2 regions of the Stenotrophomonas sp. Steno-Z1 genome follow, and region 1 is predicted to be linked to the other one. Evidence: predicted binding sites of a transcription regulator. Region 1 holds the regulator's gene; the other holds the start of a gene.
What was found. The regulator HrcA, encoded in region 1, represses chaperone genes, less so after heat shock. The targets are predictions, from matches to a motif close to TTNGCACTCNNNNNNNNNGAGTGCNAA.
Positions count from the first base shown of each region.

Region 2: a site for HrcA is predicted at 2,204-2,230, ahead of AC06FD_RS13060 (co-chaperone GroES). Genes of this name have one in related genera too.

Region 1 covers NZ_JBWJPB010000002.1:786,763-791,185, reverse strand. The annotation lists gene dnaK (molecular chaperone DnaK) at 1-1,362, opposite strand, end outside; gene grpE (nucleotide exchange factor GrpE) at 1,503-2,018, opposite strand; gene hrcA (heat-inducible transcriptional repressor HrcA) at 2,103-3,170, opposite strand; gene recN (DNA repair protein RecN) at 3,282-4,423, shown strand, end outside.
Region 2 covers NZ_JBWJPB010000004.1:135,505-139,927, forward strand. The annotation lists gene AC06FD_RS13050 (serine hydrolase domain-containing protein) at 1-7, shown strand, start outside; gene groL (chaperonin GroEL) at 130-1,779, opposite strand; gene AC06FD_RS13060 (co-chaperone GroES) at 1,869-2,156, opposite strand; gene AC06FD_RS13065 (endonuclease) at 2,855-4,423, shown strand, end outside.

The DNA.
Region 1 (4,423 bases):
CTTGTTGAAGCGGGCCTGCTCGCGCTCACCCTGCAGCACGTGCACGGTCACGGCCGACTGGTTGTCCTCGGCGGTGGAGAACACCTGCGAGGCCTTGGTCGGGATGGTGGTGTTCTTCTCGATGATCTTGGTGAACACGCCGCCCATCGTCTCGATGCCCAGCGACAGCGGGGTCACGTCCAGCAGCAGCACGTCCTTGACGTCGCCGCCCAGCACGCCACCCTGGATCGCCGCACCCAGTGCCACGGCTTCGTCCGGATTGACGTCCTTGCGCGGTTCCTTGCCGAAGAACTCGGTGACCGCCTGCTGCACCTTCGGCATGCGGGTCTGGCCACCGACCAGGATCACTTCGCTGATGTCGCTCGAGCGCAGGCCGGCGTCGTTCAACGCCACGCGGCACGGCTCGATCGACTTCTTGATCAGCTCTTCCACCAGCGCTTCCAGCTTGGCGCGGGTCAGCTTGATGTTGAGGTGCTTCGGGCCCGAGGCGTCGGCGGTGACGTACGGCAGGTTCACTTCGGTCTGCTGGGCGCTGGACAGCTCGATCTTGGCGCGCTCGGCGGCGTCCTTCAGGCGCTGCAGGGCCAACGGATCCTTGCGCAGGTCGATGCCCTGGTCCTTGTTGAACTCGTCGACGAGGTACTCGATGACGCGGTTGTCGAAGTCTTCGCCGCCCAGGAAGGTGTCGCCGTTGGTGGCCAGCACTTCGAACTGCTTCTCACCGTCGACGTTGGCGATCTCGATCACCGACACGTCGAAGGTGCCGCCGCCCAGGTCGTACACCACGATCTTGCGATCCTTGTTGTCGCCCTTGTCCAGGCCATAGGCCAGCGCGGCCGCGGTCGGCTCGTTGATGATGCGCTTGACGTCCAGGCCGGCGATGCGGCCGGCGTCCTTGGTGGCCTGGCGCTGGCTGTCGTTGAAGTAGGCCGGCACGGTGATCACCGCCTCGGTGACCGTCTCGCCCAGGAAGGCTTCGGCGGTCTTCTTCATCTTCTCCAGCACGCGCGCGGAGATTTCCTGCGGCGCCATCTTCTTGGCATCGCTGGTCTGCACCCAGGCGTCGCCGTTGTCGTGGGCCAGGATGCCGTAGGGCACGTGCGCGATGTCCTTCTGGACTTCAGCGTCGGTGAACTTGCGGCCGATCAGGCGCTTGACGGCGTAGAAGGTGTTCTTCGGGTTGGTGACGGCCTGGCGCTTGGCCGAGGCACCCACCAGCACTTCGCCGTCCTTGGTGTAGGCGACGATGGACGGCGTGGTGCGGTCGCCCTCGGCGTTTTCGATGACGCGGGCCTTGCCGCCGTCCATGATCGCCACACACGAGTTGGTGGTGCCGAGGTCGATACCAATGATCTTGCCCATGAGGGAGACTCCTGAAAGTTCTGGGAATCCGGCAGTTGCCGGGTTATGAATGGGATGTGTGGGACGCTGCCGGGACTTTCAAGCCATCCACCAAACACAGTGTCCGATGCTGGCAAAACCCGTTCAGCGTCCGCTGGCGATCAATCGCGGGCGACCACGACCAGGGCCGGGCGCAGCAGGCGATCGTTGAGCAGGTAACCCTTCTGGAACACCTGGACCACGCTGCCCGGGGCCGCGCCGGGCGCGTCGACCTGGCTGATGGCCTGGTGGTGGTCCGGGTTGAACGGCTGGCCGGTCGGGTCGAGCAGGGTCAGCCCGTTGTCGGCGGCCACCTTGAGCAGCTGCTTGTAGGTCAGCTCCAGGCCTTCGCGCAGCGGGCTGGGCTCGGCACCGGCGCTGTTGAGGCCGGCGTCCAGGCTGTCGAACACCGGCAGCAGTTCGCCGAGCAGCTTTTCGTTGGCGAAGCGGCGTGCCTGTTCGACGTCGCGGGCCACGCGCTTGCGCTGGTTGTCCAGGTCGGCGCGCTCGCGCAGCGACTCGGCGCGCAGCAGGGCCACCTCGTTGTGCAGGCTGTCCAGCTGCTGCTGCAGGGACGGCTCGGCAGCCGGCTCACCGGCGGGATTCTGGGATGCGATATCGGGCTGATCTTGGTTCATTTCCGGATCCTTGGCGGTGACTCTCCGCCTCCACCCACCCCTATGTGGGCGCGGGGTCGGGATTCAAGAGCCCGGCGGCGGGTTTTATGCCCGATCCCGGGACAATCCGCCGCCCGCCGGGTCCGCCAGCGCCGCCCCCAGCACCTGGGCGGTGGCCTCCACCAGCGGGATCATGCGGTCATAGGCCATCCGCTTGGGGCCGATCACCCCCAGCACGCCCAGCACCTGGCCGCCGGCCGAATACGGCGCGGTCACCAGCGATACGCTTTCCAGCGGCATCACCCCGGTCTCTTCGCCGATGAAGATGCGCACGCCCGGGGCCTGGATGGTGCGCTCGAGCAGCTGCAGGATCTCGCGCTTGCTGGCGAACACGTCGAACAGCTCGCGCAACCGCTCCAGGTCGGACAGGTCCTGCACGCCCATCAGCCGGGTCGCGCCGGCCAGCACCATGTCATCGGCCGGCGGCACCAGCGCCTGCTCGGCCAGCTCGATGCCGTGGGCCAGCAACTGCTCCATCTCCGACTGCGCATCGCGCAGTTCCAGCAACAGCCGCTGGCGGATCTCGGCCAGCGGGCGCCCGGCACAGTTGGCATTGAGGTAGTTGGCCACCTGCTCCAGCTCCCCCGGGCCGAAGGCGCGGCGCGGCTCGATCACCCGGTTCTGCACTTCGTTGTCGGCAAACACCAGGATCGCCAGTACCCGGCGCGCGTCCAGGGCCACGAAATCGATATGCCGGAAGGCGAACTGCTCGCGCCGCGGCGCACTGACCACTCCCACGAAATGGCTCATGGCCGAGAGTAGTTCGGAGGCACTGCCCAGCAGCGCCTGGGTGCCGTTGCCGGTGGCCAGCTCCGTGCGCAGCCGGCTGAGCTCGCCCTCGCCGGGCGGCTGCATCTTGACCAGGCTGTCCACGAACACCCGATAGCCGTGCGCGGTGGGCACCCGCCCGGCCGAGGTATGCGGCGAGCTGAGCAGGCCCAGGTCCTCCAGGTCACCCAGGATGTTGCGGATGGTGGCGGGGCTGACATCCAGCCCGGCCAGTCGCGCCAGCGTCTGCGACCCGACCGGCTCGCCATCCTGGATGTGGCGTGCGATCAGCGTCCGCAGCAGGTGGCGGGCGCGGGGCGCAAGATGTGACGCAGATGGGTGCATGGAATCAGCCTGTGAGACGCCACCTTAGATAATGGCTGCGGGGAGCGAAGGCAAGTCATTGGTGCTGCCGTCCACCCATGCTAGCTTTGCGCGGCTCGAGAACAGACAACCATGCTCAGACATCTATCGATCAAGGATTTTGCCGTCGTCCGCGCTACCGAACTCGAATTCGGGCCGGGCATGACCGTGGTTTCCGGCGAGACCGGCGCCGGCAAGTCGCTGATGGTCGACGCGCTCGGCTTCCTGTCCGGCCTGCGCGCCGACAGCGGCGTGGTCCGCCACGGCGCCGCGCGCGCCGAGCTGTCGGCCGAATTCGCCCCGGAACCGGATGCCGCCGCGCGGCGCTGGCTGCGCGAGAACGAGCTCGACGACGAGGACCAGTGCCAGCTGCGCCGGATCATCCGCGCCGACGGCGGCTCGCGGGCGTGGATCAACGGGCGCCCGGTCACGCTGACCCAGCTGACCGAACTGGCCGCCACGCTGGTCGAAATCCACGGCCAGCATGAACAGCAGGCCCTGCTGGCGCGACCCTCGCAGCTGGCGCTGCTGGATGCCTTCGCCCGCAACGAGGCCGAGCGCGGCCAGGTCCGCCAGGCCGCCGCGCGCTGGCAGGCGCTGGTGGACGAGGCCGAGTCGCTGTCGCGCCAGGGCGATGTCAGCGACCGCATCGGCTACCTGGAGCACCAGCTGGGCGAACTGCAACGCGAAGACCTGGAACCGGCCTCGATCGAGCAGCTCGGCAGCAGCCACCGTCGCCAGGCCCATGCCAGCGCGCTGATCGCCGCCTGCGACGTGGCCGTGGCCCGCCTCAACGGCGACGACGACACCTCGGCGCTGCAGCTGTTGCAGCAGACCCGCCACGAGCTGTCCCGCGTGGCCGAGCACGACCCGCGCCTGGGCGAGGTGGATGCCCTGCTCGACAGCGCCGTCATCGAGCTGCATGAAGCGCTGGTCCTGCTGGACCGCGTGCTGGGCGACCTGGACGCCGATCCCGAGCAGTTCGAGGACATCGAGCGCCGACTGGGCCGGCTGCACGACCTGTCCCGAAAGCACCGCGTGCCGATGGAAAGCCTGGGCGAGCACCGCGACGCGATGCAGGCCGAGGTGGAACAGCTTCGCGGCGCCGACGTGCGCCTGCAGGCGCTGGCCGGCGAAATCGAGCGGGCCGCCGGGCAATGGCAGGTGGTCGCCGACGTCCTCAGCAGCAGCCGCCGCAAGGCCGCCAAGGCGCTCTCGGACACCACCACCACCCT
Region 2 (4,423 bases), on a different contig from region 1:
GGAGTGACGTCGACAACAAAAAACCCCGCCTTCCGGCGGGGTTTTTCGTCGTGCGTTGGCGGATGGTGGTACCGACCACGGTCGGTACCTACCGCTCCGATGTGTGCCGACCGATGGCCGGCCTCTCCATCAGAAGTCCATGCCGCCCATGCCGCCCATGCCACCCATGCCGCCGCCCGCTGCGCCAGCGCCGTCATCCTTCTTCGGGGCTTCGGCAACCATGGCTTCGGTGGTGATCATCAGGCCGGCGATCGAGGCCGCGTTCTGCAGCGCCGAACGGGTCACCTTGGTCGGGTCCAGGATGCCGAATTCCAGCATGTCGCCGAATTCGCCGGTGGCCGCGTTGTAGCCGTAGCTACCGGTGCCTTCCTTGACCTTGTTGACGATGACCGACGGCTCTTCGCCGGCGTTGGCGACGATTTCGCGCAGCGGGGCTTCCATCGCGCGCAGGGCGATCTGGATGCCGTGGTTCTGGTCTTCGTTGGCACCCTTCAGGCCGGCCAGTGCGGTGACCGCACGGACCAGGGCCACGCCGCCGCCCGGGACCACGCCTTCTTCAACGGCTGCACGGGTCGCGTGCAGGGCGTCGTCGACGCGATCCTTCTTTTCCTTCATTTCGATTTCGGTCGAGGCGCCGACCTTGATCACGGCAACGCCGCCGGCCAGCTTGGCCACGCGTTCCTGCAGCTTTTCACGGTCGTAATCGGACGAGGTGTCTTCGATCTGGGTCTTGATCTGGGTCACGCGCGCATCGATGTTGGCCTTCTCGCCGGCACCGTCGATGATGGTGGTGTTTTCCTTGGAGACCTGCACCTTCTTGGCGCGGCCCAGGTCCTTGATCGTCGCCTTTTCCAGCGACAGACCGATTTCCTCGGAGATCACGGTGCCGCCGGTCAGCACGGCCATGTCTTCCAGCATCGCCTTGCGACGGTCGCCGAAGCCCGGTGCCTTGACGGCCACGACCTTGACGATGCCACGGATGGTGTTGACGACCAGGGTGGCCAGCGCTTCGCCTTCGATGTCTTCGGCGATGATCAGCAGCGGCTTGCCGGCCTTGGCGACGCCTTCCAGCACCGGCAGCAGGTCACGCACGTTGGAGATCTTCTTGTCGTGCAGCAGCACGTAGGGATCGTCCAGGTCGGCGGTCTGCGACTGCTGGTTGTTGATGAAGTACGGGGACAGGTAGCCACGGTCGAACTGCATGCCTTCGACGACGTCCAGCTCGTTGTCCAGGCCCGAGCCTTCTTCAACGGTGATGACGCCTTCCTTGGTCACGCGGCGCATCGCTTCGGCGATGATGTTGCCGATCGACTCGTCGGAGTTGGCCGAGATCGTACCGACCTGGGCAATGGCCTTGTCGTCGGCGGTCGGCTTGGAGATGTTCTTCAGCTCGGCGACGGCGGCGATGACGGCCTTGTCGATACCGCGCTTGAGGTCCATCGGGTTCATGCCGGCAGCGACAGCCTTGGCGCCTTCGCGGATCAGGGCCTGGGCCAGCACGGTGGCGGTGGTGGTGCCGTCGCCGGCGTCGTCGTTGGTGCGGGAAGCGACTTCCTTCACCATCTGGGCGCCCATGTTCTCGAACTTGTCAGCCAGTTCGATTTCCTTGGCGACGGACACGCCATCCTTGGTGATGGTCGGGGCGCCGAAGCTCTTCTCGAGCACGACGTTGCGGCCCTTCGGGCCCAGGGTGGCCTTCACGGCATTGGCGAGCACGTTGACGCCGCGCACCATGCGCGAGCGGGCATCTTCACCGAAACGAATATCTTTGGCAGCCATTGCGATTACCTTTTATGGAGAGCCGGGCCAAGCCCGGCTGCTTGAATGGGGGAAATTGCGGACGCGCCGGCACGGGCCGGCGGCATCACTCAGCCGACGATGGCGAGGATGTCGTCTTCGCGCAGGACCTTGTACTCGACGCCTTCAGACTTGTAGCTGCTGCCGGCGTACTGGCCGTAGATGACCTTGTCACCGACCTTCAGCGACGGCGCGCGGACGCTGCCGTTGTCCAGGGGCTTGCCCGGGCCGACGGCCACGACTTCACCCTTGGTCGACTTTTCCTTGGCGGAATCCGGAATCACGATGCCGCCGGACGAGATTTCGTCGGCTTCGATCGGCTTGACTACAACGCGGTCATGAAGCGGCTTGATGCTCATGTGAGACCCTTTTAAGTTGTTGATTGGTCTAGGAAAGTCTGGCGATGTTAGCACTCGCACAAGGCGACTGCCAGCCACGCTCACGAAAAAACCCGGCAGTGCGGGTACGGAGCAGAGATGGTGCTGGGTGCGCGCCTTTCAAGGGGCAGGGTCGAAATTTTTCCGGGCTGCGTGTGGGTTCAAGGGCAAACGCAAAGGCAAAGCTTCCTGTGCCCGTTCGGGACTGCCGCGAGCGTGAGGGCCCCGTAGCGGCCGGTAGGCCCCTGGCGTAGTGTCCCCCGGCCTGCGGCCTCCTCCTTGATTTTGCCCAGGAGCCTACCGGCCGCTACGGGGCTCGGCTTGCGGAAACAAGCGGGAAAGCCGGCTTCTGACTTTGGTCGGTGGGTCGGGCGATGGGCCCGCATGCCCTTGGAGGCGAAATAAAGGAGGAGGGGGCGGCCGCAGGCCGACGCCGGGGGACATTTGCCGGAAAGGGTATGGGGGCCCAGCGCCCGATCCACCGACTCCCGCTTGAGGCGAAATAAGGGGGAGGCGTCGCCGGAAGGGTATGGAGCCCCAGCGCCCGGCCTACCTCCCCCACCAACCGCCATTTTCTTGACGCACGTCCCACTGTGGGAGGCCGATTACGACACATCGATAGATGTGTCATCTGGATTGATTAGATTCGGCCGGCGATACCCAATCACAAGGAGACGTAGATGAGGTTGCTCACACCGCTGTCCCTGGGGTGCCTGCTGGCGTTGGCCGGCACCGCCCAGGCGGATGTATTCATCAATGAACTGCACTACGACGACAGCACCGCCGCCGGCGACGTCGGCGAGGCCATCGAGGTGGTGGCCACCGGTGGCGAGGACCTGTCCAGCTACCGGCTGTACCTCTACAACGGCAGCACCCCGTCGGCGGCCACCGTGTACGCCAACAACCCGGTGCCGGCCGGCAGCGCGGCCAGCTGCGGCAAGGCCAGCATCGCCACGGTCAGCTACCCGAGCAACGGCATCCAGAACGGCGCCAATGACGGCATCGCGCTGGTGGATGGCAGCGGCAAGGTGGTCCAGTTCATCAGCTACGAAGGCACCATCACCGCCGCCGGTGGTCCGGCCGCGGGCCTGACCAGCCAGAACATCCCGGTCAGCGAGAGCAACAGCACCGCCCCGGGCACCTCCCTGCAGCTCACCGGCAATGGCAGCCAGTACGCCCACTTCACCTGGGCAGCCCCGGGCGCGCAGACCTTCGGTGCCTGCAACGCCGGGCAGACCTTCAGCGGCGGCGGTGGCACCGGCCCGAACACCCCGCCCTCGGTGAGCACCACCACCCCGGAACAGGGGGCCAGCACCTTCCCGGCCGCCGCCGACCTGGGCGTAACCTTCAGCGAAACGGTCAGCCTGGCCAGCGGCGCCTTCGTGCTCAGCTGCGGCCAGTCCGGCACGGTGCCGCTGACCCACGCCAGCAGTGGCAGCCGCTTCACCCTGTCCACCAACACCGCCCTGGTGGCTGGCGAGGCGTGTCGCTTCGATATCCGCGCCAGCCGCATCACCGATGCACAGGGCGCGCATCCGGCCGCCGACACCCGCATCGCCTTCACCGTGGCCAGCGGCACTGGCAACCCGGACCCGGGCAACCCCGATCCCGGCAACCCCGGCACGCCGGGCGAGTACTACTCGCGGGTCAACACCAGCAACCCGAGCCAGCTGCGCTGCTCGCTGCACGAGACCATCAAGGGCCACACCGCCTACCCGTACAGCGGCTCGGGCACCAGCACCTGGACCATCCTGGAGATCGCCGACGAGGATCCCAACAACAGCGGCAAGATCCTGGACGCCTACCGCAACCGCAGCTACACCAAGGTGAGCGGCCGCGCGGGCACCGGCAGCGGCCTGACCTACAACCGCGAGCACACCTGGCCCAATTCGCTGGGCTTTGCCAGCACCACCGGTGACAAGGGCCTGCCGTATGCGCCCTATACCGACACCCACATGCTGTACCTGACCGACGCGCAGTGGAACGCCGACCGCGGCAACAAGCCGTTCGGCAAATGCGACAGCAACTGCGGCGAACGCGCCACCGAGGCCAACAACGGGTTCGGCGGTGGCAGCGGCGGCTACCCGGGCAACTCCAACTGGGTCCGCACGCCGGACGGCAACACCGGCACGTTTGAAGTGTGGGGCCACCGCAAGGGCGACATGGCGCGCGCGGTGATGTACATGGCAATCCGCTATGAAGGGGGCAAAGACGCCAAGACCGGCCAGTCCGAGCCGGACCTGGAACTG